4 regions of the Peribacillus sp. NJ4 genome follow, and region 1 is predicted to be linked to each of the others. Evidence: riboswitches for the same ligand, from Rfam matches in the RefSeq annotation. Region 1 holds a riboswitch; each other region holds the start of a gene.
The links. A riboswitch is a leader RNA that binds a small molecule or an ion and turns the genes downstream of it on or off. The one in region 1 is predicted to bind S-adenosylmethionine.
Positions count from the first base shown of each region.

Region 2: linked by a shared signal. The riboswitch ahead of QUF94_RS21285 (methionine ABC transporter ATP-binding protein) and the one ahead of QUF94_RS05045 (ABC transporter permease) in region 1 are both predicted to bind S-adenosylmethionine.
Region 3: linked by a shared signal. The riboswitch ahead of QUF94_RS13285 (YezD family protein) and the one ahead of QUF94_RS05045 (ABC transporter permease) in region 1 are both predicted to bind S-adenosylmethionine.
Region 4: linked by a shared signal. The riboswitch ahead of QUF94_RS20035 (Fur-regulated basic protein FbpA) and the one ahead of QUF94_RS05045 (ABC transporter permease) in region 1 are both predicted to bind S-adenosylmethionine.

Region 1 covers NZ_JAUCFQ010000001.1:992,654-1,000,609, reverse strand. Annotated here, with positions in the region: gene QUF94_RS05080 (ArsR/SmtB family transcription factor) at 1-362, opposite strand, end outside; gene QUF94_RS05075 (hypothetical protein) at 449-760, opposite strand; gene QUF94_RS05070 (hypothetical protein) at 1,741-2,250, opposite strand; gene QUF94_RS05065 (IS110 family RNA-guided transposase) at 2,748-4,025, opposite strand; gene QUF94_RS05060 (hypothetical protein) at 4,201-4,473, opposite strand; gene QUF94_RS05055 (NUDIX hydrolase) at 4,612-5,046, opposite strand; partial or broken gene QUF94_RS05050 (PLP-dependent transferase) at 5,122-5,202, shown strand; SAM riboswitch class I at 5,358-5,468, shown strand; partial or broken gene QUF94_RS05045 (ABC transporter permease) at 5,572-5,804, shown strand; gene QUF94_RS05040 (MetQ/NlpA family ABC transporter substrate-binding protein) at 5,819-6,658, shown strand; gene QUF94_RS05035 (GNAT family N-acetyltransferase) at 7,051-7,593, opposite strand; gene QUF94_RS05030 (hypothetical protein) at 7,742-7,956, opposite strand, start outside.
Region 2 covers NZ_JAUCFQ010000001.1:4,266,139-4,274,094, reverse strand. Annotated here, with positions in the region: gene QUF94_RS21300 (iron-containing alcohol dehydrogenase family protein) at 1-583, opposite strand, end outside; gene QUF94_RS21295 (MetQ/NlpA family ABC transporter substrate-binding protein) at 648-1,469, opposite strand; gene QUF94_RS21290 (methionine ABC transporter permease) at 1,523-2,191, opposite strand; gene QUF94_RS21285 (methionine ABC transporter ATP-binding protein) at 2,178-3,194, opposite strand; SAM riboswitch class I at 3,262-3,366, opposite strand; gene QUF94_RS21280 (MBL fold metallo-hydrolase) at 3,653-4,477, shown strand; gene QUF94_RS21275 (hypothetical protein) at 4,742-4,930, opposite strand; gene QUF94_RS21270 (YheE family protein) at 5,022-5,225, opposite strand; gene QUF94_RS21265 (YheC/YheD family endospore coat-associated protein) at 5,289-6,485, opposite strand; gene QUF94_RS21260 (YheC/YheD family endospore coat-associated protein) at 6,482-7,849, opposite strand; gene QUF94_RS21255 (YheC/YheD family endospore coat-associated protein) at 7,853-7,956, opposite strand, start outside.
Region 3 covers NZ_JAUCFQ010000001.1:2,651,781-2,659,736, reverse strand. Annotated here, with positions in the region: gene QUF94_RS13305 (nitrite/sulfite reductase) at 1-1,029, opposite strand, end outside; gene cysC (adenylyl-sulfate kinase) at 1,046-1,645, opposite strand; gene sat (sulfate adenylyltransferase) at 1,689-2,837, opposite strand; gene QUF94_RS13290 (phosphoadenylyl-sulfate reductase) at 2,890-3,594, opposite strand; gene QUF94_RS13285 (YezD family protein) at 3,780-3,923, opposite strand; SAM riboswitch class I at 4,095-4,203, opposite strand; gene ssuE (NADPH-dependent FMN reductase) at 4,478-5,011, opposite strand; gene QUF94_RS13275 (TetR/AcrR family transcriptional regulator) at 5,220-5,807, opposite strand; partial or broken gene QUF94_RS13270 (SDR family NAD(P)-dependent oxidoreductase) at 5,981-6,713, opposite strand; gene pdxT (pyridoxal 5'-phosphate synthase glutaminase subunit PdxT) at 6,820-7,419, opposite strand; gene pdxS (pyridoxal 5'-phosphate synthase lyase subunit PdxS) at 7,421-7,956, opposite strand, start outside.
Region 4 covers NZ_JAUCFQ010000001.1:4,026,669-4,034,624, reverse strand. Annotated here, with positions in the region: gene thiE (thiamine phosphate synthase) at 1-531, opposite strand, end outside; gene thiM (hydroxyethylthiazole kinase) at 512-1,327, opposite strand; gene thiD (bifunctional hydroxymethylpyrimidine kinase/phosphomethylpyrimidine kinase) at 1,324-2,130, opposite strand; gene thiW (energy coupling factor transporter S component ThiW) at 2,099-2,620, opposite strand; gene tenA (thiaminase II) at 2,633-3,322, opposite strand; TPP riboswitch at 3,418-3,522, opposite strand; SAM riboswitch class I at 3,682-3,786, shown strand; gene QUF94_RS20035 (Fur-regulated basic protein FbpA) at 3,964-4,152, shown strand; gene QUF94_RS20030 (aspartyl-phosphate phosphatase Spo0E family protein) at 4,413-4,607, shown strand; gene QUF94_RS20025 (GNAT family N-acetyltransferase) at 4,681-5,187, opposite strand; gene QUF94_RS20020 (DUF459 domain-containing protein) at 5,403-6,104, shown strand; gene QUF94_RS20015 (DinB family protein) at 6,465-6,947, shown strand; gene QUF94_RS20010 (M15 family metallopeptidase) at 7,022-7,561, shown strand; gene QUF94_RS20005 (acyl-CoA thioesterase) at 7,692-7,956, shown strand, end outside.

The DNA.
Region 1 (7,956 bases):
TCTTTCTTTTTTGCTTTCAATAACTCATTCTCAAGAAGATCAAAACGAATACTCCAAAATTTCTCATATAAATGCAGCCATTCTGTAGCTTGTGATAATGATTCGGTCTTCAATCGACAGATGTGAGTTCTTCCATCGACAATCTTATCGACTAGATTTGCCCGCTCCAAGACCTTTATATGCTTTGAAATAGCAGCCAAAGACATTTCAAATGGTTTCGCTAGTTCAGAAACCGTCCTTTCTTTCAGAGCCATCATCTGAACCATTTCCCTTCTTGTTGAATCAGCTAAAGCATGAAAAATTTCATTTAAATTATCCTCATTTTGCTTAACCATATAGTTAATATAACAGTTTTTCGCCATTTACATTCAACCATTTGGTTAAATATGAATGTATGCACTACATCAAATAAAAAACCCTTCGTGAAAAATGAAGGGTTCTTACCTTTTTACATACTTTTTAATTCTTCTTTTGAGACAGCACACCAACCATGTGCATCAAGATTCCCTATGTAGGTTTCTATCTTGATTTCCTGAATTTCTAACGAAAGTGGGTGCAGCGAAACAAAACATTCATTCGAAGCATAATTAATCGAAACTTTTACAACTTCATATCCATTATGAAACCCCGGATCGAATCCCGGATCATCGATTATATCCCCTCTGACAGGACGAATATCAGATTCGAATGTTTTCATCATCGATATACTCTTTTCTTGTTCTTTTACAGACGATATGAAAATCAGTAAATTTATTTTCATTGCAGTCTCCTTTTCTCTAACCTTAGCACCTCTATCTTTATAAAAAAAGATCCCTCATAATAATGAATCGCACTGATAAGATTACATTCCCATTTTCCTTCAATCAATATGCCCCGATAGTTCCTAGAAAAAAGCTGCCGAAACTCTCATACTTCCGTCATGGGCTAACACACTGCCTATTTTATAATACAAAACCATTATGATTATAAATACCATAATATAAGTCAACCATCCTACTTTATTTGATACCGATTTCTGAAGGCATTCGATTTTTGATAAAATAAAAAAGACACAATAAATCACAGCAAATATACATAACCCTATAAGCCAAAAGGAGATTCCTATATTTTCAAGAAAATAAGGAAGAAAAGTTAGTATAATTACAAATGAAATGCCCCTCGCTACATTTTCCCATTTTTTCAATCTATCCACCACCGTTATTTTTGCAAATTTTGTCAACATTCCTATAATGAACGATTTATTTTGGTACTGGATTACCCCCTGTTGATTATCTTAAAATATCAACCCATTTATGAATTCTAATAATTTATAAGCGAAAATAATTAATAATTGATACAGGAAAATGGGGATTAGTGTAACGAATGGGAAGTACTTTATCCTATTTTTTTCTTTCCTTTTCAAAGCTATAATCGTACAAACAATAGAAGCACCATACAGACTCAAACTACTAATTAGAAATATATTATCTAACCTGCCATTCATCGTTTCGATTGCAGCAAATAAAATAACGGAGCCATAATTCCAACGATGGCTGCCGTAAAACTAAATATATCTTTCTTCATTTCAAACTCCATCCTCTAACATTTAATTTCCCCCATAAGAATACAACTAAATTTAATAAACTATAGCATAACGCAAACGGGTCTTCTTCCGCCCCGAGCTTAAGAAAAAGGCTGCCCTCTAAAAAACACCTCCTACGGTTCAGGAGGTGTCTTTTTATTTTTCTTTATACTTTGGTTTCATTCTTCCCACTCATAATCGGGATTAAATTCTTGCGGATTTATTTCTGTTTGTTTATATTTAACGGGTTTTTCATTTGGCAACCTGACAGTTATTTCAGTTTTTTCTTTATTTAATTCTAGCGTTAGAAAAGAAGTCTTGTTTGATTCTTTGCTAGATATTATACCGGTTAGTTTGGATCCAGTAGATTCTGATAACTGGAAATTCTTTATGATTTTATCTTTTCCCGTTTTAGTGAATTTTTCTAATGTGAACTTGGCTCTACCCTCGCCATCGTCACCATCACTTTTGATAAGTATATAAGATCCACCGTTCATCCAGCCACCATATATATGATACTTGGGTGCATCGTAAGAGGGCACATCCTCTTGTTGTGTAGAATCTTGTACCTCATTTTTTTGCTCTACATCCACCTTTTCACTTTTTATGACTTGTTCTTGTTCGTTGTCACAAGCAGCAAGACTCCATATAACCAGGAGTCCTACGGAGATTTTTTTAAAAGTAAACAAAGGCCAGCCCTCCCAAAAGATGGATGTAAATTTCGAACCATTAAATTATCCACCCTAACATTGAGTATTGAAGACAATAACCTAAATATTATACCATAATAAACCAGTTCCTTATAGAACTAACCTCCCTCTATAAACATTGATGTATCAACGGTTTGCACCACTCGGTGTATTAGTGAAATTATTTTTTTATTCTGCTTTTAAACAGAGTATAGAAATTCTGGTTTTTATTACTAAATTGAGCGTACGCTTCGCTAAAACTAATGGAAATCATTAGCTATTTTCTCCACTATGTGATGCACAATAGATCTCTGCGAAACTTATGATGACGTACCCTCCCATGTCTCTTAGCGTCATTTGCGCTTACATTCCTTCGTTCGGTCTATTCATAAGGCAGAGGCCTGCTAAGCTGCCCCGGGGACTCTTGGTCTTAGTTTAGTAATGTTGCTGGCTTCTCCGTGTCATCCTTCTTGTTATAAATCGATAGTTAGAAATGCTTACGCTGCCTCTGAGAGGCAGTAGAGATCCTTCATCATATTCTGCTCATTAAAATGGACTTTCTTTTTACAAATACCATGCAATACTTTCAACAATTTACCACAGAGTACCACCATCGATTGCTTTCCACGTAAGGGATTTTGTTGGCGTGTTGTGTAATATTCATGAAGCTGTTTAAACCCCTCGTTGTGACGAATGAGTGGTACTATTACTTTGAAAAGAATATATCTAAGTCGCTTTCTTCCTCGTTTGGAGATATGTTTTTGTCCCTTATGTTGACCAGATGAGTTTTCACGTAATGTTAATCCCGCTAGTTTAATCAATTGGCGTGGATTTTCATAAAGTGAAAAGCTTCCAACTTCTGAAAGCAAATCAACAATGGTTGCATCTCCTAATCCAGGAACTGAAGCCAGCAGCTCATATTCCATAGTTGTTTGGGCCATTTCGGATAATTGACTATTCACAGATTCAATTTCGTTTTCTAGTAAGCGATACTGACGCAGGAGCGTGGCAATTTCATGTCGGGCCATCTGTGTCCCTTCTGTCAGTCCAATTGAATTCGTCGCTGCTTCAATGAGTAGCTTTGCTTTTGGTAGCTGTGGGGCTCTCATTCCCTTTACCTTACGGTAAAGAAAGACAAGCTCCTCAGCACTTTTTCCATCGATATCCTGTGGCAACGGAGTCATTTCCAATGTAGCTAGAGCCATCTTTCCGAAAGCCGGAAAGACTTGAGTAAACTCGGGAAAATAACGATCAAGCCAACGAATGATTCGATTTTTAATACTCGCTAAATCTTCCGTTAACTTTGAACGAAGAGTAGATCCGATACGAAGTTCTGCCTCTACTTCTTTTAATAAACGTGGATAGCTAAAACGCCCATCTTTCAATAAACGAGCGATGACTAATGCATCTTTTTTATCGTTCTTTGTCGGTAAATTATCGTCCAGTTCCTTCGATCGTTTGACATGCATTGGATTCACCATGACTAGTGGTATGCCGTAATGATCTAAGAAATTAGCTAGGTTCATCCAGTAGTGGCCTGTTGGCTCAATTCCAACAATTACTTCTGTTTTCTTAGCTTCCTTCATCGTTTGACGAATCTTTTCATACAGGTGTTCAAAGCCCTCTTTTGATTGATGAACTGCGAAGGCTTTTTCTATCACGCGCCCTCGTTCATCAACAAAACAAGCGTAATGAACACGCTTGGCAATATCCATACCAACAACGAGTGTATTTTCAGTAACTTGATTAATTTTTTCATTCCATTTAAACTGCATAGAGAAGTCCTCCTTGTTTGATGCTGGGTCAATGGTCGTTGACACTCATGCATCATACAAGAGGGCTCTTTTTCTTTCAAGACCTCGAACATCCTTCTAACAGGAATGCTGCCCCTTTAGTTCCATAAGAAAAAGCTGCCTTATAGACAGCTCTGATCTTCAGCTAACGCACCCGTTAGTTCAGTAAAATGTCTATCCCCATTCCACAAAACATTATCGTTAGGATGAACCAAAATATATATTCTCTTTTTTTACCAATGTAGTTTTCAATTCCTATTAGAAGAGTGATTATCCCTGCAATTAGTCTTATAATTCCAGAGTGGAAATAATCTATACTGTCATAAGTTTGGAAATATAATATTATTGCAAAGATTGTCAATCCCCACTGTATAAACAGAATAGGTTTATTTCTGCCATCCCAAAATTCTTTTCTTAAAAAAGAACGCATTATTTTATCTCCTCAATCTAAATCAAAGTCTACTTGTATTATAAACTGTAATGAACTAAACTGCCCCGTTAGTGCCATAAGAAAAAGGCTGCCTCCTGAAGTAAAGCACCCGTTAGTTCAACAAGAGTGCTTTTAACCTTACCCTTTTAAACCCTTATTTACCGCCCAACAATGATGTTCGTGGACAAGGAGTTCTCGAACACTTTCAATATCTATCCATTTTATAAAGTGGTCATCTTCAATTGGTTCTTGTATTTTATCTAACAATTCTACCCAGTAAAAATATCCGTCATTTATTAGTGGTTCATTTTTAGTGGATTGAAAATATCTCTTTGCATTGCCTATAAAAGAACCTATCGACACTTTATAACCCGTTTCTTCTAGCATTTCTCTTTCCAGGCATTCTTGATAACCTTCATTATTTTCAATTCCACCACCAGGTAAAAAATAATGTCCTCTGGAATTTTTGACAGTTAAAATTTTATCCTTTTCAGAATTGAAAACTATTGCATAAACGCCTTTTCTTATTTGATAATCAAGACCATCAATTTTTTCTCCAAAAATTTTCAACATTTTTTCACCTTCTCAGAAACGTATATTACCATTTTCCTTGTTGAACTAACCTGCCCCGATAGTTCCATAAGAAAAACAAAAGATCTTATACGCTTGTCCGTTGGAATCGAGCATGTCGATGATTTAATTGAGGACCTGGAACAAGCAATCTCATAGGCTACAGGAATAAAACATTTAATGCAATCATCCGTCAATTCAAATTAATTGAACAATTTTGTGATTGACACTACCATTTGGTCATGATAAGATCACTCTCGTACTATATTCACGCTGAATTTAAAATATTGCGTTTAATTGAATATAATGTTTGACTCTTATCAAGAGAGGTGGAGGGACTGTGCCCTGTGAAGCCCGGCAACCGTCAGTTAATTAACTGAAATGGTGCCAATTCCTGCAAAGCAATGTGCTTTGGAAGATGAGAGAAAGGATTGTTTAACCAACCTTTCTACTCATGTGTAGAAAGGTTTTTTTGAGGAGAAAAAACTTTCCTTTCCCCTGTATACTTAGGACAAACTAACCTACTAAGAGCTGCTGCCAGCATTAATTTCAGGTCTTACAGTTACAACAATCGCTCTAGTTGGTTATACAGCTATTTCTGGGGTAATTGGTGCAATGGTTTAGGTAATTTGTTATATCTTGAAGGGTTTCAGCGCAATAATAATGATGTAACATTGGTAGCAACTGTATTAATTTTAGTCATTGTTTTTTTCATTCAATTTATAGGTGATATATTTACAACAAAAATAGATAAACGATAAGGGAGAAATGAATTATGAAAAAGTGGATATCAACTTTAGCAGTTTCCTCAGCATTAGTATTAGGTTTAGCAGCTTGCGGTACGTCTAACGGCGGATCAGATTCTTCAGACAAAGAAAAGAAAATCCTTGTGGGTGCATCAAACATTCCGCATGCTGAAATTTTAGAAGAGGCAAAGCCATTATTAAAGGAAAAGGGAATTGATTTAGAAATTAAAACATTCCAAGATTATATTATACCGAACACAGCGTTAGCTGATGAAGAGATTGATGCAAATTATTTCCAACACGTTCCATATCTTAAATCAGTGTTAAAAGAGAATCCAGACTATGACTTTGTAAATGCGGGTGCTATTCATATTGAGCCAATCGGTATTTACTCAAAAAAGTATGATAGCTTAAAAGATCTTCCAAAAAACGGTACAGTTATTATGCGTAATGCTGTAGCTGAACAAGGACGTATTCTATCTATTTTTGAAAAAGAAGGCGTTATTAAGCTAAAAGAAGGACTCAATAAAACAGAAGCTACTATTAATGATATTGTAGAAAATCCTAAAAACTTAACTTTTAATGCAGATATAGAAGGTGGACTATTACCTCAAATTTATAATAACAACGAAGGTGATGCGGTTGTTATTAATGCTAACTATGCGTTAGATGCAGGGTTAGATCCGCTTAAAGATCCAATCGCTGTTGAATCGGGTGAAGATAATCCATATGGAAACATTATCACTGTACGTAAGGGTGATGAAAATAAAGAGACAGTAAAAGCGTTAGTAGAAGTACTTCACTCTAAAGAAATACAAGACTTCATTACTGAAAAATATAAAGGTGCAGTCATACCTGTATCTAAATAAAAAAAACACCCTTTCATGAACTATATCCCGAATAATGGACACTTCGAAAAAGGTCCCTTATTCGGGGTTTTTCTATGTCTATACACTAGAAAAACAAAAAATTAGTTTACATAAAAGCAGCTTATTGGAAGCTACCAAAAAACTTAACGCGTAAATTCTTATACATAAATACTTAACTAAACTCAAAGCATAGAACCCATCTTTAAAGATGGGCTCTATGCTTTGTAAAAGTGCCCTTTTACGAACGGTAGCAACAATGCTACCGCCCATTTCGGAAATTTTATACACTAAGAGAATTCCAACCTAAAAAGTCGATCTCCTCTACGTTAAGGAATCGACTTTTTTACTTTTTCTTATAGAACTAACGCAGAAGTTAGTTCTATAAGGTATTACTACTTATTCCAATCCTTAGCTAACATACCGTAAACAATATGGTCAACATAATGGTCATACAACCATTCTGCTTGTCTTATACAACCTTCATTAACAAAACCCAATCTTTCGGGAATTCCTCTACTTTTCTTATTCTCCTCAGCAACCCTTATTTCCACTTTATCTAGTTTCAATTCAAAAAATGCATAATCGGTCAATGCCTTAGCTACTCTTGTCATAATTCCATTTCCTTGATATTCTTCTCCGAGCCAATAACCAATATATGCAGTTTTATTTGACCAATTTATTTGGTTATAACCTGCTACACCAACAATTTGTCCCTTATACATAATAACTGTATTGACACTCTTGTTTTCAGCAAAACCTTTTAAAGACATATTAATAAACCCTTTTGTATCTTCAAGTTTTGTTGTATTATCCAGCCAAGGAAGCCATTCTTGTAGGTATTCTCTTGATTGATTTGTTATTTCGAAAACTTTTTCTGCATCCTTTAATTCTAACAGTTTCAATGATAACTCCTCATCAATCTTATGTAAGAACATACTCATCCCCCTAATTATTCTATTGGTTTATTTTGTATATTAACATATATGATTAATAGATAAATCACATGTTTAACTAACCTACCCCTTTGGTTCCATAAGAAAAAGCTGCCTTAAAGACAGCTTCGATTTTTAGCTAAAGCACCTGTTAGTTCATTATGGTTTTTACCTTTTTCCTTAGTTTTTCAATTTCTTCTATTATTAATTTTGGATATTCTTTAGGGGTTGTGTTCTTTGTATTTTTTTCAAACACCTTGTAATCATTCAATGTATTCCAAAAGTGTGTTGCTCCATCTAAAATGGCCTCCAAGAATTCATTTTTAGGTAATCTAGCTTGTGCAAACACCTCAACAGGTTCCCAAT
Region 2 (7,956 bases), 3.3 Mb from region 1:
CAATACAAACGGACTTTGTGGCAAGTTTTTCGACCAGTGCATTGCCCTCATACCATTTCGCCAATGTATCGCCGATTCCTGCCCGTAAATAGCCAATAGGCGAATCCAATAGAATTCCCGGTTCGATAAATAACATCCAAGCGCTTTTTTCATGAATATCATAGCGGACATAGGAACCATTATCATCATAAATGACACTTAACGGTGTCCAGGCAGCGCAGGTGGAAGCCAGGGTTGGAATGAGGATGATTTCCTTTTGAAGCGAGTTTCCGGCCGATTTGGCGAGATCGAGCAGCTTACCGCCTCCAATGCCGATTAATGCATCCACACCTTGTTCAAGAGCTGACTTCTTGACGCGTTCAATTTCCGGGTCACTGCATTCCCCGTCGTATGTGAAAAAAATCGTCTCAATATTTTCGAAAGAAGGAAAAAATGGTTCAGCAACTTTCCATGATTTTCTTCCATGAATAACGAGCACTTTACGAATGTTCGCTTTACTCAGTTTTGCTTCCAGTGTTTCAAGGACATTAGCTTTACAGGCATAATAGGCTGGGCCGCTGCGGACTTCCAGTAGGGTATTCATATTCGTTCTCCTTAATGTAAAGGCCTGTTTCCCTGAAAAGGGAAAGCAGGCCTCGATTATTTGATCATTTCATCCAATCTGGTTTTCCGAATCCGGCAAATTTGCTATCAATCACTTTTTCAAACTGGGCGGATTCCACTACTGATTTAATATCCTTGGCAAATTGAGCGTCTACATCTTTTGTATTCACTGCAACAACGTTTCGATACATATCTGGCATCTTTTCTAAAACAAGGGCATCCTGGAGGTCCATTTTCGCTGCGAGAGCGAAATTACCAGGGACAGCTGATAGGTCAACACTGTCTGTTGCGCGGGGCAATTGAGCGGATTCCAATGGCTTAAATTGGATGTTTTTTGGATTTTCCGTTACATCCTTTTCAGATATTTTTAAAGGGTCGACATCTGGGTCAACCTCAATCAATTCTTCATCCACCAGCACTTTAAGTGCACGTGCAAGGTTAACCGGATCATTGGGCAATGCAAGGGATGTACCGTCTTTAATTTCTTTCAACGATTTATATTTGTTCGAGTATATGCCCATTGGTGCTGTTGGAACTATGATAAGGTCGGAAAGCGTTAGATCATTTTCTTTAGCGAAGTTATCCATGTACACTTTATGCTGGAATAGGTTGGCGTCGATTGAGTTGTTGCCAAGCGACTTATTCGGCTGGATATAGTCGGTGAACTCTACGATCTCTATTTTGTAACCGAGATCTTCCAGACCTGGCTGGATTGCTTCTTTAACCATATCGGCGTATGGCCCGGTAGTCGCCCCGATCTTCAATTCTTTTTTGTCTTCAGTTTTTGGGGATGCATCATCGCTTCCGCAAGCTGACAAGCCAAGGGCAAGTGCACAGACTGATAATAACGAAGCTATTTTCTTCATTTGAAATTCCTCCTGAAATGATATGTATTGAATCATTGAAAAAATGACTGATTCTATCGTTTGTTAACTAAGTATGAGGCTTTGTCACCAACCATTTGAATGATTTGTACAAGGCAGATCAACACGACGATCGTCGTGATCATGACCGTGTTGTCATAACGGTAATAACCGTACCTGATGGCCAGGTCACCAATTCCACCTCCGCCGATTGTCCCTGCCATTGCTGAGTAACCGATCAGTGAAATGGTCGTTAATGTCAGCCCCTGAATGATTCCCGGTTTTGCCTCCGGAAGAAGTACATCCTTAATGATCATCCATGGAGTGGCCCCCACGGCAATTGCAGCTTCAATCACTCCTTTGTCTATTTCACGTAATGCCGATTCCACGATCCTTGCAAAAAAAGGTATCGCGGATACGGACAGGGAAACAGAAGCCGCTCTTGGCCCTATCGTCGATCCAGTAAGCAGTTCCGTTAAAGGAAGGAGGGCGACCAAGAGAATGATGAACGGGATTGAACGGACAATATTGACTGCGAAACCGAGTGATCGATTCACGACGCTATTTTCAAAGAATAAATTCCTGGTTGTCGTAAACAGCAATACTCCAAGTGGTAAACCTATCAAAAGGGCTACCGCAAGGGAAACGCCGACCATATAAATCGTTTCAAGAAAGGCTTTATTAAGATCAGGTAAAATATTGACGATGGAATCAAGAAATGACATGTTTTAACACCTCCGCAGAACTGGAACGATTTTTTATATATTCCAATGCCGAATGAATTTCAGCGGCCTCACCGATTAACTCAATGATCAAGATGCCTAAAGGGACATCCTGAATATACTCAATTTTACCGTGCAGGATATTCCCCTTTACTGAATGGGATTGGAGAGCGTCGGAGAGAATCGATTCACCGGCGGTTTGCCCTTCGAATTGAATTTTAATAATCGTTCCTTTACTTCCCTCAATCAAATGTGAGGGAAGTTCGAAATCCAATACACTGCTGATGAATTGCTTCGTTAACTCCTGCTTTGGCTGTGAAAATATTTCATAAACGGAACCTTCTTCAATTACCCGCCCATCCTGCATGACGGCGACTCGGTGGCATAGTTCTTTGACCACTTCCATTTCATGTGTAATCAACACGATGGTGATCCCGAGCTCCCTGCTTATTTTTTTTAATAACTGTAAAATCGCTTTTGTTGTTGTTGGATCAAGGGCTGAAGTCGCTTCATCACATAACAGTACGGTGGGGTCATTTGCTAAGGCCCGGGCTATGCCGACCCGTTGCTTCTGTCCACCGCTAAGCTGTGCCGGATAGACATCTTTTTTATCACTGAGCCCTACGATTTCCAGCAATTCCAATACACGTAACCTGATGGCGTCCTTCGATTGATGCGCGGCCTTTAAGGCGAAAGCGACATTTTCATAAACGGTTTTTGAACTGACCAGGGAAAAGTGTTGAAATATCATTCCGATTTTTTGACGTTGTTTACGAAGCTCTTTACTTGATAAAGAGGTTAAATCAATGCCGTCAATGATGATATTTCCGGCTGTCGGACGCTCAAGCAAATTCAAGCAGCGGAGTAATGAGCTTTTTCCAGCTCCGCTGTAGCCGACAATTCCATACACTTCGCCTTTTTGAATGGTTAAAGATACGTTATCCACTCCGATAACTCGGTTTTTCTTCGTGATGTATTCCTTTCGGACTGAACGGATTTCAATCATGATCCTTCCCCCTTAAACATAAAAAACTGCCTCTATCATTCAGAAAGAGGCAGCGAAATTATATCTCGTCTTATCTTTCAGAATGCAAACATTCTGCAGGAAGTGGCACCGTTCCCGAAGGGCGGTTGCCGGACATCACAGGGCCTGATCCCTCCGTCACTCTTGATAAGTAAACTATTATTTTAGAATATTTCAAGTTTTATAATATAATCTATAATATTTGTAAAATTCCACAATGTCAATCGTTTCTGTGATTTGGTGATGGTTTTTTGTCGATAATGTTCCGTGCGGTTCATTAAAACCATTCCTGTCAAAAGGGCTCTTAGTCAATAATCCGTCTTTTACATCCAGATATTCCATTATTTACTTGTCAAAAGGGTAAAGAGATAATACATTTATTATAATAAAGTGAAAAAGGGAGAAAAAACTATTTTTGTACAATGATGGGGTGGAAATGCATGATAGAGATTAAGACGGTAAATGATGTGGTTTGTGTGCACGGGACTCCTGACGGGGTCAAGTCGGGGATGAGTGTTTATGTTTTTTTAACGGATGGGCTATTGATAGATACTGGCGCACAGATTTTATTGGAAGGACTTATTCCATTCTATGAGTCCGCAGACTTCGAAACAGTTGCCCTGACGCACTATCATGAGGACCATACGGGAGGCGCTGCCTGGATAAAGGAACATAAAAAGGTTCCGATATTCATTCATCCGATGTCGGTTGATGCTTGTGCGAAGGATGCTGAATATCCTGAATATCGTAAAATGTTTTGGGGAAAAAGAGACGCCTTTAAGGCTGAGCCGCTAGGCAAGGCCATTCATTCCCGCACCCAAACGTGGGAGCCGATTTTTACCCCTGGTCATGCGAAGGACCATATGGTGTATTTGAATCACAGCACTGGCATGCTCTTTTCTGGAGACCTTTTCGTAACACCAAAAACAAAGCTTATCTTACGGGAAGAGTCTGTCCCGATCATCATCGATTCCATAAAAAAATTACTCCGATATGACTTTGGGGAAGTGTTTTGCTGCCATGCTGGGCATGTGCCTGACGGAAAGGAAATGTTTCGAAATAAACTCGATTATTTGGAAAACCTCCAAGGTGAAATTTTACGCTTACATGATCAAGGGCATACAGTCCATGAAATCCAGCAAGTCGTTTTACCGAATCGCTATCCCCTTATCGAGATATCTGGACATGAATGGGATTCAGAGCATATCATAACTTCGATATTAAACGAAAATGTTTTGAATGCCAGTGAGAATGGAACTATTTGAATTAACAATAGATATTGAAAGATATTAATGCTTTTAGCATAATATCAAATGCCTACGGGGGATAGAGTGCGGGAATTGGAAAAAGGCAAGAAGACAGCATGTTGTAATATTTAATTTGCACTCAAACAACTTCCATCCGGGAAGTTGTTTTTTTATGGAGGGGGTGCTTTTCATAAAAAAACATTTGTTAGTGGGGAATATGACGCATGAACGAAAGTTCACTTTTTTTAAGTGGAGCTCCCCAAAAAGAGAGCCCACGAGTGTTTATTTATTGATATTGGGATCTGTTTCATCATAAAAATCATGTGCTTCCTCGATGTTCTGAAGGTTAGCGACTTCATACACATTTCCGCCTGCCATTCCTTCATTGATGATTCGGTCGATATCGAGGAAAACGGAATCCTTGCCATCATATTCGGTATCCTTCAAAAATGTCATTTTTTCTTTATCCAAAATAAATCCCTCCTAGCTTTTTCTTTAGTTTAGGCAAAGGAGGGATTTTTATTCCGTTCAGAGGGTTAATGAATGAAAAAGGGGAAAGGGCTCAATCATATACATGGTAGACCATTAAGTCATGGATCATGCTTTTGAGTTGGGTTTCATCTGTTTCGGAAGGTGGGTTGGCTGTCCATTCGATGGATCCATCTTTATGGTACAAGGCTTTGATTGCCTCCTTTTTGAAATAAAATGAAATTTTCCATCCTGGCAGATTCTTATGCAGTGGTGCCCACTGAAAATGGGTGATCATATGTATAACCTCCATATATGCTGTCTTTCATTTCATTATAATGTAAAACGGCAGCTGGAGGTGTCATTTTATTGTCAGGTTGGAAAAAGTCAATTCAATGAAAAGATTTTTTAAATGCAAAAGCCGGTTAGCTTCAATTTCCTCTTCATCGAACTGCATGGGCTTTGAGTTCACTTCGTATATGAAGAGCGAACCCGATTCATCTTCCCCTATATCAATGGAAAATTCTCCGAGAAACCCGATTTTTTTCGAAAGAGTCTCACCGCATTTTTGGGCGATATTCGCTAATTTTTGATTTAAGCTTCTTGATTGCAGGTCTTGATAAGGAAAAAGCTTACCCCCTCGGGGAGTGTGGGTGGTGATTTCCTGAGTTTGTGACATCCTTACTGCTTTGCCGGTCACTTTATAAAAACCTTTTTCATAATGGACGAGAATCCGGTAATCGTAACGATGACCAAAAATTTTTTTCGGTATGATCGCCTGTTGAGCAAGGTAGCTTCTTTTTAATAAATCCCTTTTTTTTGTTTCCCAGAATGAAGTGAAATCCGGAAAGGACTCACTATGCTTTAGGCTATTGAAAAAAAGTGTCCCATCAGGATTTTTGATGATGGTATAAATGCCCTTCCCTTGGCTTCCTTTGCATGGTTTAAGGTAAATATGCCTGTGGGTTTCTAGGAAAGCATCCAAGCAATCGCTGTTCCGCAGGATCATGGTGGGGGGGAGGTGAGTGGTGAGGGCCCCGTCTTCCGTTAATGCTTCGAACATTACATATTTATCTATAAAACAAGGGTTGAAAAGGTTAATTCGATATTCTTTAAAGTGGTTGATGAGACTCTGGAATTCTTCTGAAGCCTCATAGCCCCTCGATGGGATACGGTTATAGACGATGTCAGGGGGCGGCATCTTACACTCGATCCATTTGTTTGAAGTGGAGGAAAAAACATACCCTCTCAACGACTCGGAATGCAGGGCATTTCCTGTGAATGCATAAGTCAAAATCCCGTGTTTCAATAAATATAAGGATAGGTCCCGAAAAAGGGTCAGGTTTCCACCCAAACCTGATTCCTTTTTGGGATTGGAAACAGTCAGTATTCCGACGACAAGCATCCGGTTACCTGGGAATATGGTGATAGGAATTAGGGGGTGATTCGAATGGTCCTTTTTATAGCTGATCTCCTCTTTGGCAGACCCGGCGAAAAGATCCGCATTCTCATGAGTGTGGTGCCAATTTTCAGTGCGGATATCGTAAAAAATGTTCATCGCGGCACACTGATTGATTTCGTAATCGTCTGTTCCGTAAGGTAAATGGCATAATCAAGGCTTAGCTTTCTGGTCAGCAATTCGAAATCCTTGAGTTTTGGATGGGAGAAGATGGAACGTCCAGGTTTGGAATTGGCTTCAAACATCCAAACCTGCCCTTTTTTATCCAATCCAAAATCAAATCCTATTTCTGCAATGATGCCGTCCAAGTTCTTTTCTATACTGTCACTTAGAATCAGTGCGGCTTCCGATAGCTTTCGTTCGACTTCTTTCGCTTCATCGTCATCTCCAAACAATTCGGCGACCGTTTTGATGACACCCCCGCTTTTAATATGGGTCGTGACGCTACCGGCACCAGCGATTTTTGCTGCAATCGCGGACACCTGCCATTTTCCATTACTGTCCTTGTTCGTATGGACCCGGAAATCCACTGGACGTTTTTCAGATCGAATTAATGGGATCCCCTGCTGCACGATAAGGTTCTCAAGCGGCCGGTCGTGAAAAATATGTTTAACAATGGCTTCCAAAGTGGAAAACTTTTGCAGTTTATTTTCTTTTGCTTCATTTGTATAGCGGCAATAGTAAACATCCTCATGCTTATCATAAAGAATTTGGTGAATCCCTAGACCGAGGCTGCCGTGAATGGGCTTTATATAAACTTGACGGTAATGGGAAAGAAGGGTTTCCACCACGGACATGGATTTAAATGGATACGTTTCCGGCAAATAAGGCAGTGCCCGCTCATCTGCGCATAACCTTTCATTTACATCCCATTTATTGAAAAAACCAGGATTATACCATGGAATGGTATATTCTTTTTGAAATTTCTGCTTCACTTCTTTAGGTCCATCGCGGTTTTCCGTCAACCGGTTTGGGAGACGGTCATAGATGACATTAGGAAAAGGAAATTCATTAATGTGCCAGTCATCGTTATCAAACACATAACCTTTGATTGTCTCCTCATCCCAATTGATTACATTCTCTCCAAAAACAAAGGGGATACAGCCTGTGGTCCTGCTAAGCGAAAGGAGCTTTGCGAAAAATTCCGTTCTCTCCCCTAATGGTTTGTTTGAAAGGCCGGTGAATCCTGAGGAAAAGATTCCGACAAGCGGTCCGATATGGATGCTCTTGCCGTATATGAATAAATGAAGGGGAATATCGGTATGATCGAATATAAGCGATTCCGCAAGACTTTCCGATAGGACGATTGATTGATTGACGGCCGGGTTTTGTTTGACGATGGCAGGACATGAATGTCGTCCGAAATAAATTAATTCAATCTCTGCCAAATCTCCAAGCTCTGAAGGATAGTAGAGAACATTGCCAGGGGTAGCGGCAATTTCGGCAGGATAAGTCTTTCTCACTTTCTATTCACCTGCTTTCTGAAGATGTTCGGCTAAATACTGGCTATATTGAAACGGTGCGCGATGAATATCTTTCATGGTCTCCGGCTGAAGTGCCTGAATGATTT
Region 3 (7,956 bases), 1.7 Mb from region 1:
TTCGGCAAACTCGATCACTTCGTCTGGATTTAGACGACCAACTGGTATATTGACTCCAACATAGTTCAGACCATCTTGGTTTTGTTTATGGATGCCGTAGAAATAACCTGCATTCCATCCCTTCACCGCACTTTCACCCTTTTCAGGAAGCGGACCGGTGTACTCCAGCAATTTTTCCTTGAATTGTTCAGGACCCCAATCAGCGACAAGGAATTTCAATCGCGATCGATGACGTTTTTCACGGTACCCAAAGTCACGGAATATCGTCGTGATGGCGGCCGCTACTTCGACTGTTTTTTCAGGTAAAATGAATAAGTCAAGTTCTTCTGCCAGCATCGGAACGGAGGATAGCCCTCCGCCTACTTTTACGTGAAAACCAACTTCCGTTACTCCATCAATTACTTTAGTAGCTGGATTGAATGAAACACAGTTGATTTCAGCATTTGAAGCATTATGGATATTAGCACTTATGGACATTTTATATTTCCTAGGAAGGTTCGAATAGTCTTCGTTAAGGCGGAAATACTCAAATACATCATAAAGTACCTCGCGTGTATCAAAAAGTTCGTCAGGATCGATGCCTGCCAATGCATTACCGATAATATTACGTGTGATATCACCACATGCACCGGCCGTAGTCATTCCAACCTTTTCCAAACGGTTTAAGATATCCGGGACTTGTTCGATGGTCAACCAGTGGAATTGAATGGCTTGACGGGTTGTAATGTCATATACATCCCTCCCGTAATCTTTAGCGATGTTAGCTAGAGTTATCTGTTGATCATAAGTCAGGATACCTCCGGGAATAACGACACGCATCATCCAGTAACCTGCTTCTTTTGGCCGTTGCAGGTATAAACCTGCCCACTTGAACATATCCCAATTCTCTTTAGGGATGGAATCAAAACCATTTGCAGCGTAATGTGGAATATCATCGAATATCTTCAATCCGTCTTTTTCCAATTTCCAGATTTCCGTTTTATTTTTAGCGATTTGTGGATTTTCCGACCAAAATTTCTCGTAAACCATTACATTTCCTCCTTGATTAGATCGCTTTCTTTGCTGTCAAATAGGCGATTACCTGTTCAACGCACTCTTCAATGCTGTATTGGTCGGATTCTAAAATGATTTCCGGTTGTTCAGGTTCTTCGTATGGAGAGTCGATTCCGGTAAAATCTTTAATGATTCCTTTACGCGCCTTGTCATAAAGACCTTTTGGATCACGCACTTCGCACTCTTCGATCGGACACTTTATGTATACTTCAATAAACTCCCCTTCATCGAGTAAATCACGTACAATCTGCCGATCTGCCCTGAAAGGTGATATGAAGGCGGTCAATACGAACTGCCCACTATCCACGAATAACTTGGAAACCTCACCGATTCGCCTAATATTCTCGGTCCGATCCTCTTCAGAAAAACCTAAATCTTTATTTAAACCGTGGCGGATATTATCACCATCCAAAACATAACTTCGAATATTCCGATTATATAACTCTTTAGCGACCGCATTCGCAATCGTTGATTTTCCTGAACCCGAGAGTCCTGTAAACCATAGAACTGTGCTTTCATGCCCGTTCTGCTTCCGGCGGAGCTCCTTGGTCAATGACGTTTCATGCCAAGTGACATTCGTACTTTTACTCATTTAATAATCCCCCTCTTCATGTGATCCTTCAATTTATGTCCAATCAGTTATAAACTTCATTCTTTTTAAGACCTTCGATCAACACCTCGATGACTTCTTTACGGCTAAAGGTAGCTGGAGGAATTTCTCCATTACGCAACATTTCCCTTACCTTCGTTCCAGACAGGATGACATGGTCTTCCTTGCCATGCGGACAAGTTTTAGCGGAAGCCATATTGCCACATTCTTTACAGTAAAAACTATGTTCAAAGAATAATAGCGTGATCCCTAACTCATCTGAATTAAAATTCCCAAAGATTTTTTGAGCATCATATGTGCCATAATAATCACCCACACCCGCATGATCACGTCCGACGATAAAATGGGTGCAACCATAATTTTTACGGACCATCGCATGGAAAATCGCTTCTCTTGGTCCTGCATAACGCATGGCAGCAGGGAAAACTGCAAGTGAGACGCGATCCTTGGGATAATATTTTTCAAGCAACACTTTATAGCTTTCCATTCGTACATCTGCCGGAATGTCATCGGATTTAGTGGCACCTACAAGAGGATTTAAAAATAAGCCGTCGACAATCTCCAATGCTGTCTTTTGAATATATTCATGTGCACGGTGAACAGGGTTCCTCGTTTGGAATCCGACAACCGTTTCCCAGCCTTTTTCAGCAAAAGCTTTCCTTGTCTCAACTGGGTCCAGATAATTTGCTTGAAATAGCGGACGCTCTATTCTCTTTACTAACTTTATTTCTCCGCCGACATATACATCCCCGCGGTTATATAAATTTTTCACACCAGGATGCTTCTCATCATCCGTTTGATATACTAATGTCGCTTCCAATTGTTTATCGGGAGTGAAAATATCGGAAACGGAGAGAACTCCGTATGTTTCACCTTCATGAGTCAGCTTTACCTCTTCACCTATAGTAAGAGTTTCTGCAACTTCAACGTTCAAAGGCAGCGTAATCGGGATGCTCCATACATGGCCGCTGCTAAGCCTCATATCCTTGACAACTGTCTCATAGTCACTTTTTGTAAAGAAACCTTTGATCGGGCTGTAGGCACCAGTGCCTATCAATTCAAGATCACTTAAAGCTATTTCGTCAATTTCGATTGACTTTGTTATTTTACTAAAATCATATTTTGGTTCCCAAAGATCGATTAGTGTTCCTCCGTGCGGTAAACTGATTGTCATGCTAATTTCCCCCTATGGTTTCTAAATATTTAAGCCTATACTTTCTATTTATTTAAGATAAATGCAATCCGCATTCCGTTTTTTGGGCTCCTTGCCAACGGCCTGAGCGTAAATCATCTGCATTGAAGGCAGGTGCCGTACATGTTTTACAACCAATGCTTGGATATCCATTATCATGCAGGATATTATATGGAAGTCCATTTTTGTGGGCATAACGCCAAACATCTTTCCATGTCCAATGTATGAGTGGACATATTTTTACTGACTTGAACTTATTATCTTTATTGATATACTCTGTCAGAGCCCTTGTTTCAGATTGCTCCCTCCGTAGTCCCGAAAGCCAGGCTGTTGCCGTTGAAAGCACATCTGTAAGCGGAGTGATTTTACGGATGTTACAGCACTTATTGGAATCGCTAAGCCATAATTCATCCCCATGTTCCGCTGCCTGTTCTTCAAGCGTCAATGCTGGTTTCTTCATTTCGATCGAAAGATTTGGATATCGCTTTTTCACTTGATCGATCAATTGGTACGTTTCCTCAAAATGAACATCTGTATCAAGGAAAACTATTTTTGCCGAGGGATTGACCTTCGCCAATAAATCCGTAAGCACGATGCCTTCTATACCGAAACTACACGCATATATCAGTTTGTTTCCATAATGGTCATTCGCCCATTGCAGTACTTCCAAAGCACCTTTTGTCTCACTATCTTCAGGAAATACAGGTAAATCTCCGGTGTTGAAATTTTCATAGTTTATTAATGCAGCCAACTTTGCAGCCCCCTCTAAGAACTTGCTGTATGTCACTGGTTAGAATTACTTTTGATCAATGCCCGTTATAATCTTCCCCAGTTTAAATGACCCTAGGAAAAAGAGACGAATCTAACCAATACTCTCTTTATATCAGTTAAACCCGCCTCTAGTTTTTCTAGTCAGCAGATACCTTATTTAATTCTTAGTTTTTCATTTCTTTCCATTTGAATGATTTTACCATCTTGGACAATAAGTGTAATCGATCCATACTTCATTGAATTAAGCATTTCTTGAAGTCGTTCAAATATTTCTTCAAGCTGATTCTCTTTATCCAAACCTGTTCCTCCTTTAAGAAAATCCGCGAATATATTATTTCACCGCTGATTAAATGAATTTATTAAATTTATATAATTCCAAACAACCTTAAATTGTTATGGTTTCCCAAAGAATTTTCCGAAAAATAAAAATCTTTCCATGATGGAAAGATTTCAAGGTAAATATTCTTTACCTTATCTTCCAAAATGATCAACATTTTGTTGGAGGTAGCACCTTGCATCCATCATGCAGGTTGCTGGACTTCAAAGGGCCAATTCCCTCCGTCGCTCTGGATAAGTTTTATTATTTTAAATATTAACATATATTTAATCCTTGTCAATGGAGTTTTCTTATAAAATAACTTGGTTTAATATTATGGAGGAACTGTTATTTTTATACACACTATTCCATTCATGATTTTATGTTCATTTAAATATGAAAATAGACTCGTCTTTTTAGATAAAGTCTCCAAAAAAATGAGTCTATTTTCATTATTAAGCTATTATTGATGCCTGTCATTCATTGAAAAAGTAATTACTTGAATTCCATTCCTTTTATTGAAGTCGATTACTTATTAATTTCTTAACTGAATCGCTTCTATTAGTTCTTGAACCTGACTCTGAACGCGATCAACTAAATTCAAGTCATTGATCGGGTTTTCTGAATTCTGTTTATCTATTTCCTTATCCACAAAATATATGCCCTGCAACGGCTCGCCTTTTAATATTGAAATTAATGGTTTAAGCGCATAGTCAATCGCCAATAAATGCCTGTTACTTCCGCCAATCATAATGGGCAGCACTGGCTTCCCCTTAAAAGCTCCTTCTGGCAGCAAATCAATCAAGGCTTTTAATACCCCTGTATAAGAAGCCTTATATACCGGTGAACCAATGATGATTCCTCTGGCTGCTTGTATTTTCTCCGAAAGCTTTAAGATATCTTCGCTATTATATTTCCCTTGGAATAAATCATCTGCTGAGAAATCCGTAATTGAGTAATAAGCTGTGGTAAATCCTTGGTTTTCTACTAATGATTGAATATGTTTTAGTGAAATGTCCGTTCTTGATGGAATCGCTGGACTTCCTGATAAAATTACGATATCGCTCATATAAATCCCCTCCCATATTACATGGTTTTAGAATAAAAATCCTCGTAATGAATTTGTTGCAGCATGCATTTATCGTAATAGTCTGAAAAATATAAGTCAAATCTTACACTCCGGTTTATTAATTTCACAAGTAATGATTGCTTACCATTCAAAAAAACACGGTCATATTTGCGGCTTGATGCTCATGCCTTTTAATATGACCGTTTCATTATGTATGATTTTGTTTTCCATGAATACCATATACCAAAAGTTGTGCAATGCTCTTAATTCGTTCAGAAGTAAAATATGGTTCCTTTTTCTGTTGATGAATCTCATAATGTGTAGATAATGCCAATGTGAAAGAAATGATCCCCACATTAAAAAGGATAATATCAGAAATATATTGTATCTCTCCGCTATCTATTCTCTTCTGTATTTCAATATGCTTGGCATTCGGCTTGAAAATTCGATCAACATATTGCTTTGAAATATCTTGATCGAATTGTGTTTCCCGAAATAATATCGAAAACTGTTCTTTATTTTCAAGAACGTTTTTTATCATGGTGCAAACGTGATTTTCCACAAGATCATCAGTTGACAGATGGTTTGTCCCATCTTCAGACTCCTCTTTTTCATTAGGAGTAATTGTAGCCAGAAGCAAATCTTTTTTGCTTTCAAAGTATTTGTAAATAGTAGCTTCGGAAACATTGCATGCAGAGGCAATTTCATTCGTTCTTGTCATGTCAAACCCTTTTGTCGCAAAAAGAGTCCGGGCTACATTTATGATTCGTTCTTTGGTTTGTTGCCCCTTTTTCAAAAATATCAACCTTCTTTTATAAAGATAAGACCGGTTTCACCAATCTATTTTACATGATATCCCGATGGTACCAATCGGTCAATATTACCTTCGATCTATTAGAAATCAATATTCCCATATATCGTATATAGAAAACATCGTCTAATTTGGACGATGTTTTCTTTTTCAGATAATCATTTAAAAGATGCATAGCCATCATCGACCATGACTACACTTCCATTGATTGCATCCGCTTCTTCCAAGGATAATAAATAGACAGCATTTGCAATGGCTTCTGGCTTAATTAATTTACCGTGCATTTGACTTGCATTCAATTTATCGATGATTCCCATATCTTTATAGCTTTGTATGATTGAAGTATCAACACCGCCTGGTGCAATGCCTACTACGCGTATTCCATAAGCACCCAATTCCAAAGCTGCTGTTTGTGTCATCATTCTAACTGCTCCTTTGGACGCCTGATAGGCAAAAGTCCCATGGGAAGCTAAGTAGCCAAATACAGAGGCGGTATTTATAATGACACCCTTGATACCCAGTTCCTTCATTTTACTGCCTGCTGCCATGATGCCGAAGGCCACTCCGTGCTGGTTCACTCCAATCGTTTTGAAGTACCCGTCCATATCTTGATCGAGGATCATCCCTCCAGCACCAATGCCGGCATTATTAAACATGATATCGATCCTACCGTATGCTTCGACCGCTTTATTGATTAACGCTTCAACATCTTCATGATTGGAAACATCCGTTTTAACAAAAATGCCCTCTCCACCTCTGCCGTTATCCGTTCAACGGTTTCCCGTCCCATTTCTTCATTAAAATCCGCAACAACGACCTTGTCGAATTCAAGCATGTCGCTCAGCCAATTCCGCTTGCTCCTCCTGTAATAACTGCAACTCTTGCTGTTATAAGTATAAAATAGTAATTTCAAGAAATATGTTATTTAATCATTCCCTTTTAGCTTTTAATGCATTAGAAAGAAAAGCTGTCCTAATAAAAGGACAGCTTCATTTGTTTAACAGGTTTTCAATTCGACTTTACTTATGGATGTCTTAACCATTTCAATGAAAAGTTGCATGAAACGATCATCCCCTGTTAATTCTGGATGAAACGCACTGACAAGGACATTTTCTTGTCTCGCAGCGACAACATTCTCTTCATAAACAGCCAATATCTCTACATCTTCTCCAATTCCATCCGCAAATGGAGCTCGGATGAAAACGGCCTTAAAAGGTTCTTCCATTCCTTTAATTGATAATTCAGCCTCGAAACTATCCCGTTGACGTCCAAATCCGTTCCTTTTCACGGAAATGTCCATTAGTTCAAGATAGGCCTTCTCATCACCAGTCAATTCGTTGGCCGCCAATACCATCCCCGCACAAGTACCGAAAATAGGTTTTTTATGTTCGAAGAAAGTTTTGATTGGTTCCTTGAATCCATAACGATCCATTAGCTTTCTCATCGTGGTGCTTTCTCCGCCTGGAATGATTAAGCCATCGATTTCTTGCAGCTGTTCCGGTTTTTTAACAAGTATTGCTTGTTCTCCGGCAGCATTGATTTGGTTCAAGTGTTCTTCAACTGCACCCTGTAATCCCAAAACACCGATAGTTATCATATTACCATCCACGTTCCTGCATACGTTCTGCTGGAGCTAGTTTGGAAATATCGATTCCTTTCATTGCACTGCCCAACTCTTTTGACAACCGGCCTATCAATTCATAATCTGTGAAATATGTAGTCGCTTGAACGATTGCCGATGCGAATTTTTCTGGATTTTCCGATTTAAAAATACCGGACCCCACGAATACGCCATCTGCTCCCAATTCCATCATCAGTGCTGCATCTGCTGGAGTGGCAATTCCGCCAGCTGCAAAGTTAACTACAGGCAATTTACCAGTCCGTTTGATTTCTCTTAAAATTTCATAAGGGGCACCAATATTTTTTGCTTCCGTCATTAATTCATCATCACTCATGATGCTAACTCTACGAATTTGGGACTGTACCTTTCTCATATGACGCACAGCTTCCACGATATTACCTGTACCTGGTTCTCCTTTTGTACGAAGCATCGATGCTCCTTCTCCAATACGGCGTGAAGCTTCGCCTAAATCACGGCAGCCACAAACGAAAGGAACTGTGAAATCACTTTTTA
Region 4 (7,956 bases), 3.0 Mb from region 1:
ATCAGAAAGCGAGGAAATGTTATCGGCAGTTATACCCCCGATGGCAACGGCGGGAATCGATACGCTGCGGCAAATTTCCTCCAGATCTTCAATTGCCATTAGCGTTGCATCTTGTTTGGTCTTCGTAGGGAAAACGGAACCGACTCCGATATAATCTGCTCCATTTCGTTCGGCTTCGATTGCTTCTTCAAGAGTGGAGACTGATACCCCGATAATCATATCGTCAGGAACCATTTGTTTGATGACAGGCAGTGGAAGGTCATCTTGCCCAATATGAATTCCGTCAGCTGCAACAGCAAGTGCTATATCTACCCGGTCGTTAATGATAAGGGGAATGGACAGCTCGTTCAATAACTGTTTTAATGCATAAGCTTTTTTATAAAAGGAAAGGGAGGAATTGTTTTTTTCTCTAAGTTGTACGATCGAGACTCCTCCTGAAACCGATTCTGTAATGATTTTGGTCAAATCTTCTATTGCTATGGACTCTTCCGTAACTAAATATAAGCTTAAATCAATTTTGGATTTCTTCATTTATTTTCACCTCATGCATCCAGGTTTCCTTATTCATTCTTGATATTGCATCGATTAATCTCACACGAAACGTGCCTGTTCCTTCATCTTCTTGAAGTTTTCCAGCAGCCAGTTCCCCTGAAATGCTCATGGTAGAGATACCGGCAACTGCAGCAGCATAGAAATCGTCCGTGACTCCGGAAAAGGTTCCGATAAGAGCAGTGGCCATGCATCCGGTACCTGTAACATTTGTTAAAAGGAGGTTCCCGTTGTCGATTATGGACGTATGTTTTCCATCACTAACAGCATCCTTCGCCCCGCTGACCACGACGACACTATTCAATTTATTTGCCGCTTGTGCAGCCAGCTCCGCATTGCTAATCGCAAGTTCCCCCGAATCCACCCCCCGTGTAACGATATCCCCACCCATCAATCGATGGATCTCACTCGCATTTCCGCGAATGATTTGGAAATTAACCTTACGTAGGAGTTCTGTGACTTGCTCTGTCCGATAGGCGGTGGCACCCACTCCCACCGGGTCCAAAATGACCGGGATATCCAGGGCATTTGCCGTCTTACCGGCAATCTCCATTGCTTCCAAGACTTTATCATCAATCGTACCGAAATTAAGGACCAATGCATCTGCTAATTTGACCATATCCGCCACTTCTCTTGGGCTCGATGTCATAACAGGCGAACCACCGATGGCAAGGGTGGCATTTGCACAGTCGTTGACCGTAACAAAGTTGGTGATTTGGTGAACGAGTGGTTTTCCTTCTCTTACCCTCACGAATAAATCGGCTGCAGGAACCTTCATATTAATTCACTCCGTTCTTTTTTTGAAAATGAATGAAAATGGTGGACAGGTCCATGACCCTTACCGATTGAAAAGCTATTACGAATGGCTTCAGAAATATAGATCTTGGCCTGTTCGATCGACTCCAGCAATGTCAGTCCATTTGCCAGGTTGGATGTAATGGCGGATGACAGGGTACAGCCTGTACCATGTGTGTTTTTTGTATGAATGCGTTCTCCCTTTATCCAGTGGAAGTCAGTCCCATCATAAAAGAGATCATTTGGATTTCCCGCTGCATGGCCCCCTTTAAGTAAAACGGCTTTAGGGCCCAGTTCTTGTATGGATATGCATGCCCTGTAAAAATCTTGTTTCGTTCGAATCGACAAGCCAGTAAGAACTTCCGCTTCTGGTACATTTGGGGTTGCAAGGGTTGCAAGCGGAAGCAATTCCGTTTTTAAGGCAGAGACGGCTTTTTCGTCGAGCAAATGGTGGCCGCTTTTGGAAATCATGACAGGATCAAGGATAACGATGTCAGGTAAGAATGTTTTAAGGGACGCAGCGACTGTTTCCACTATTTCTTTTGATCCAAGCATACCTATTTTTACTGCATTGACACGAATATCTTCAAAAATGGCTGCAATTTGATCCGAAATGATAGCTGTATCGATGGCCTGAATTGAACGCACTTCCATTGTATTTTGTGCGGTTACGGCTGTGATTGCTGACATTCCAAAGACCCCATGTGCAGAAAATGTTTTTAAATCAGCTTGTATTCCAGCACCGCCCCCTGAATCAGAGCCTGCGATGGTTAATGCTGTTTTCATAAAAAAACCCCTTCATATAATTATTTTTTAGAAGTATTTTAAGTAATATGAAAGCTAAAATCGCACCTGCGAATGAACTAAGCATAAAAGCTGGTAAAAAACCAAAAAGAGCAGCTTTTTCTCCCAATAGGAGGATTGCAAGTGGATAACAGGCTAGGGAACCGAAAATGCCGGTCCCGATCACTTCCCCTAAACAAGCGAATTTTAAGCTTTGTGTTTTTCGATATACGACGGCAGCCAAAAGTGCACCGATCATGCTGCCAGGAAAGGCGAAAATTGAACCGGTACCAGACATGTTTCTAATGATGGAAACTAAAAAAGCTTGTGTTACCGCATAAGCAGGTCCCAATAATACGGCTGTCAGGACATTTGCCAGATGTTGAATAGGAAAGACTTTTGCAAATCCGGCGGGGATGAAAATAAATGAACTGGTTAAAGTCGTTATAGCCGTAATCATGGCGGTCAATGTCAATTTCTTGATTGGATTCATCATATCAACGACCTACAGTGGCCAATCCTGCTCATTTTGAACCATATCCCAGAATAAATATTCATATCGGGAAGTCACCAAAAAGTGCTTTTCTAATCTAAGAAGTTCCTTTTCGGGCATGCCTTCAGTTAATTCTTCCAACAAAGCAATCAGCCACTTGTGTGCTTCACCGAATTCAGGAGATGAATATGACCTTATCCAATCAGAGTAGCGATTGTTTTCCAATGCTTCACCATTTTGTTCTTTCAATAGCAAACCGATCTCATAATAATCCCAAGCACATGGTAGGAGACAGGCTATCAGGTCTGCCAAAGTCCCATGCTGAGCTGCATTTAGCATGTAACCCGTATAGGCTAGAGTGGTTGGTGTGGGTTCTGTATCTTCCAATTCCTTGGAGCTGATTCCGAATTCTGAAGCATAATGCCGATGGATATCCATTTCAACTTGAAGGGTTTCATTTAAAATACTCGCAAACTTTGCCATGGTTTCGATATTATGAGCTTTGATGACACCTAAAGCAAAGAGCTTGGAATAATCCATGAGATAGATATAGTCCTGCTTCAGGTAATAGGCAAATTTCTTTTCAGGAAGTGTGCCGTTTCCAATTGCCTGGACAAAGGGATGTGAATGGTTCCTTTTCCAAATCTCTTTTGCCCGTCCATGAAGTCTATCACTGAATGTTTCTAATTTAGTATTCTCCATTGTTCATCCTCCTTTAGATGGATCCCCCTGTTTACACCCAATAAAAAAACCCGCTCCTGAATACGGAACGGGGTAGATGGATAAAGTCTGTAAATGGACGATATCATCCACTTCCCTCCGCCGGTATGAGCCGGTTCAGGTTCAAAGGGTCCGGAACTAATTCCATCTCAGTCTTAAAAAAGACTCCCCTAGTGGTGTGAATTGTATGTAATTACTGACATCATATCAGAAAGACAAGAAAATGCAACCCGTATTTGAAAGAGGGAATCCTTTATGGCTCAGGAAAAAAGGGAGATCCAGGTAATTGACATTTGATGATTATTGGGATAAAATCATGTCTACATCAATTATATATTGAATTCTTATCCAGAGAGGTGGAGGGACTTGGCCCAAAGAAACCTCGGCAGCAGACCCATTTTGGGAACTGTGCTAAATCCAACAAGCATATGCTTGGAAGATAAGAAGAGCCGTACGGACACTGTCAGCCTCTTCTTGAATTAGAAGAGGCTTTTATTTTTGCGGAATAACGTTTAGTGACATAATAATAAAGGTATATATAATTTGGTGAAAATCAAACCAGTTAATACAGTTTAGCTCAACTAGAAGCAGGCTTTATGATGACTAGGAAAGGAGCCATTTACATGGCGGAATTATTTAAGAGGATTGAACAGAGGAAGGCAAAGCTTATTGAAGAGTTATTGGCCAATGGAGTATACAAAACCTCTGATGAAAGGCACCTTTACGATGCCCCGTTAAAAGTACTTGAAGATGAATATAAGATTGTTATAAATAGACCTAATAACGAGTCTCCTTCGGAATGGATGACATAGTAAGCGATAGACTATATTTTGGGTTCGTGGGATAGGGATATGATGTAAGCATTCGCAATGTATCACACTTGTGGATGCTTTTTTTATTTAGGTTTATATATAGGATGTCACAAAATATACATAATTAGAGACTGAAATAGGCTTTTTGTCACATTTAACCTATGAAATAACACATTTAATTTCCGGAAAATAGTTGATTTTAACTACGAGTTTCATTATGATGAAAGTGTAAAAATATTGAAAAATTAGGAGGTGTTTATATGATTTGTCGGAAGGTAACTATAGAAAAAGTAGAAGAAAAGAGAGAGGAAATGATCAAATTGGCAGCAGTTTATGGTTTTACAAGTCTTCTAACTGTTCAAGCAAGTCAAGAATTGGATGCGCTGTTAAATGCGTTGACAAATAAAAGAGAATCTGAATATTTTTCCCTCCAGAGAGTATATAGGTATTTCTAAATTCACTATTTCGTCCTCGTTTAATCAGAGAAAAAAGCTACTACACAAGGCAATAGCTTTTAAATAAATATATTTAAATATCGACACGTTTACCAAGAATGATCAAATCTCGTTCAATGCCATCCAGCTCGGCAACTTGAGGTAAATGTGCCCATTTTTCAAACCCGAATTTGGAAAAAAGCTTCAGGCTTGGTGCATTGTGGGCAAAAATGAAACCTAATAGAGTCTTCACCCCTAATTTTGGGCTAACATCAATTGCCTTTTGAATCGAAATTTGTCCGATTCCTTTTCCCCGGAAATAATCATCAATATAAATGCTGATTTCAGCCGTGGAATTATAGGCCGGCCGCCCATAGAACGATTGAAAGCTCATCCATCCAGCAGTTTCCCCTTCTATAATAATGATAAATAGCGGTCGACTTTCTGAATCATGTTCCTCAAACCATGTAACCCTCGATTGTACGGATACAGGTTCCGTATCCGCCGTGACCATTCTTGAAGCAATTGTCGAATTATATATTTCAACGATCCTGGGTAAGTCCGATAGTTCTGCCTCTCTAAACTCTATGTGCTCTTCCATGATTTAAACTCCTATCTATATTCTATCTCCAGAATAAAGGGTATCGCCGGTTTTTTATTAAGGGACGGTGAATGAAACCCAATCCATTGAAAGTTTTATACTATCATACACTCTTTGCTCTTTATCTGACAATTCATTTTATATGTTAGGACTACAGATTTTTGGGTATTTAAAAGATTAAATACTTCATAGTAAATAGACAAAAGGAGAAGCAAATGAAAAAAATAGCAGGTTTATTAATTATTGTACTAATAATTTGTTTCGCGGCATATAAATTTCAAGCCTCGGAAGCGAAAGATGTACAAAGGGTGATGGCTTTTGGAGATTCGTTAACCTATGGAAAAGGGGATAAGGACGGGGAAGGATATGTAGACGGTCTGGAGGATGAATTGAATAATCCGGAATCGGAACAAAAAGTGAGTTTTTGGAATTACGGTATAAAAGGTCAGGAAACGGATGGGGTAATGAAGCAGCTTGATGATTACCGCATTAAAACGAAACTTGATAAAGCCGATACTTTCATCGTTTATATTGGAACGAATGACTTGATCAATAGTAACGGCGGGAACTTGGAGAAAATAAGTGACCGAAAAATCGATGATGGTAAACGGGAGTATATCAACCATCTGGATAAGATTATATCAACCCTGATAAAGGCAAACGATAAAGCGGATATACTGGTAGTAGGGCTATATAGCCCAATTAAAGACAATGAAAAACTTGAAAAACACATTCTAGATTATAACCAAGCAATAAAGAGAATAGCGGAAAAGGATGATCGGATGGTATTCATTCCTACAAATGATCTTTTTGAAAATAAAAAGAAAACAGAGTATTTCAGTGATAAGATACATCCGAATGAAAAAGGGTATCAACTCATTACGAATCGGGTTCTGGAAAGTTATGATTTCAAATGAAAGCAAAAATGCACAGAATGCTTTCTGTGCATTTTTACCTGCATAAGTCGCTAGGAATTTGATATGGCCTTTAGTTGGGAAGAGAACTGCAAAGATCTGGGATGCTTGTATCTGCTTTTGTGGCTGAATGGAGTATCCTCCAATGATGGCGATCACTCCTATTTAGAATACCCTTGATGAATTTTGATAGTCCTTTATATTAGGCGAATTTTACCTTTATGACTATCATAGAGCTGTTCAAAAAATAGACAACTATTAATCGGTTCGTTTCTGTCAAAAAGTATTATTATTTTACACATTCATATAGGTCATGGAATAATTATAGGAGATTAGCCAGGCTTATAAGAGGAGATGCTAAAGATGAATGATAATGAAAAAATCAGGGAAGAACTCTTAAATACGGTCAACGGACTATCGGATGAACAGCTGAACGCGCATCCTGAAGCAGGACGATGGAGCATCATTCAGGTGTTGGATCATTTATATTTAATGGAACGGGCCATAACAAAGAGCATTGCCGATAAATTGAAAAGCGACGATAGCACTCCGGCTGTTGATAAACCGATCGAGCTTACATTAAATCGTGAAGTGAAGGTTCAGGCCCCGCCATTTGTCATTCCGTCAGAATCATTCCAAACTTTGAATGAGGTTAAGGATAAGTTGTCCGAAACTCGCAAAGCTTTTATAAGAGTCGTTGACCAAGCAAAAGAAAATGATCTCAAACAAAAGTCTTTTCCCCACCCATTGTTTAAAGAATTAAGCTTGAAGCAATGGATCTCGTTCGTGGGACTACATGAAAAACGGCATTTAATGCAAATAGAAGAATTGAAATCAAAGTTATAATAGAAGAAAAAACTCATCCGTCTTTGGTTGAGTTTTTGACTTTCAGACAGTTATAGTAAAGGAAGGGTTTTTCAGTGAAAGCCACTTGGGTAAGGACATGTCTGATATTGGGCTTTTTCGGATTGTTGTTGGGGCTCTTGTTCAAGTATATGCTTCCGCCTGATTTAGATGAAATCAAACTGACAGACGAGCTGAATCCGATCGTCGCCGACAAAAAAGACGAGCTCATTCAATTGGCCAATGACAAAGGCATCCCAGTAATCATTACGGCAGGGTATCGTTCTTTAGCCGAGCAAAATGAACTCTATGAAAAAGGCCGTTTAAGCACGGGGAACATCGTAACGAATGCAAAAGGTGGGGAGTCTCTTCATAATTTCGGTTTGGCGATAGATTTTGCCCTCCTAAACAAACAAGGTGAGGCCATTTGGGATATGGGTTATGACGGCAACGATAATGGAAAGTCGGATTGGATGGAAGTCGTAACCATCGCTAAAGGGTTAGGTTTTGATTGGGGCGGGGATTGGACAGGGTTTAAGGATTATCCTCATTTACAAATGACATTTGGTTTGAGCCTGCGTGAGCTGCAACAAGGCAAGCAGCCAAAAGGGCAGTGAGAGTGGGACGCTTTATTTTAACCGAATAATTTTGACTAAAAGCAGGAAAATAAGCATGTGAATTGATTTACAGGTAATAATTCGATAAAGTGGACTAGTGAGAAATCAGACATAAAGGAGTGCAGTCACCATGGAAGAAATAAAACATTGCCGGGACTCTTTGGTCATAAAAACAAGCCTTGTCCTCCCGCCGGATACAAATAACATTGGTACGATGTTCGGAGGCAAGCTAATGGCATACATTGATGATGTAGCGGCTATATCCGCCATGCGTCATGCGCGAAGCAACGTCGTTACGGCATCAACCGATTCTGTCGATTTCCTGCACCCCATTCACGAAGGAAATGCAGTTTGCCTGGAAAGCTTCGTGACCTATACGGGCAGAACATCAATGG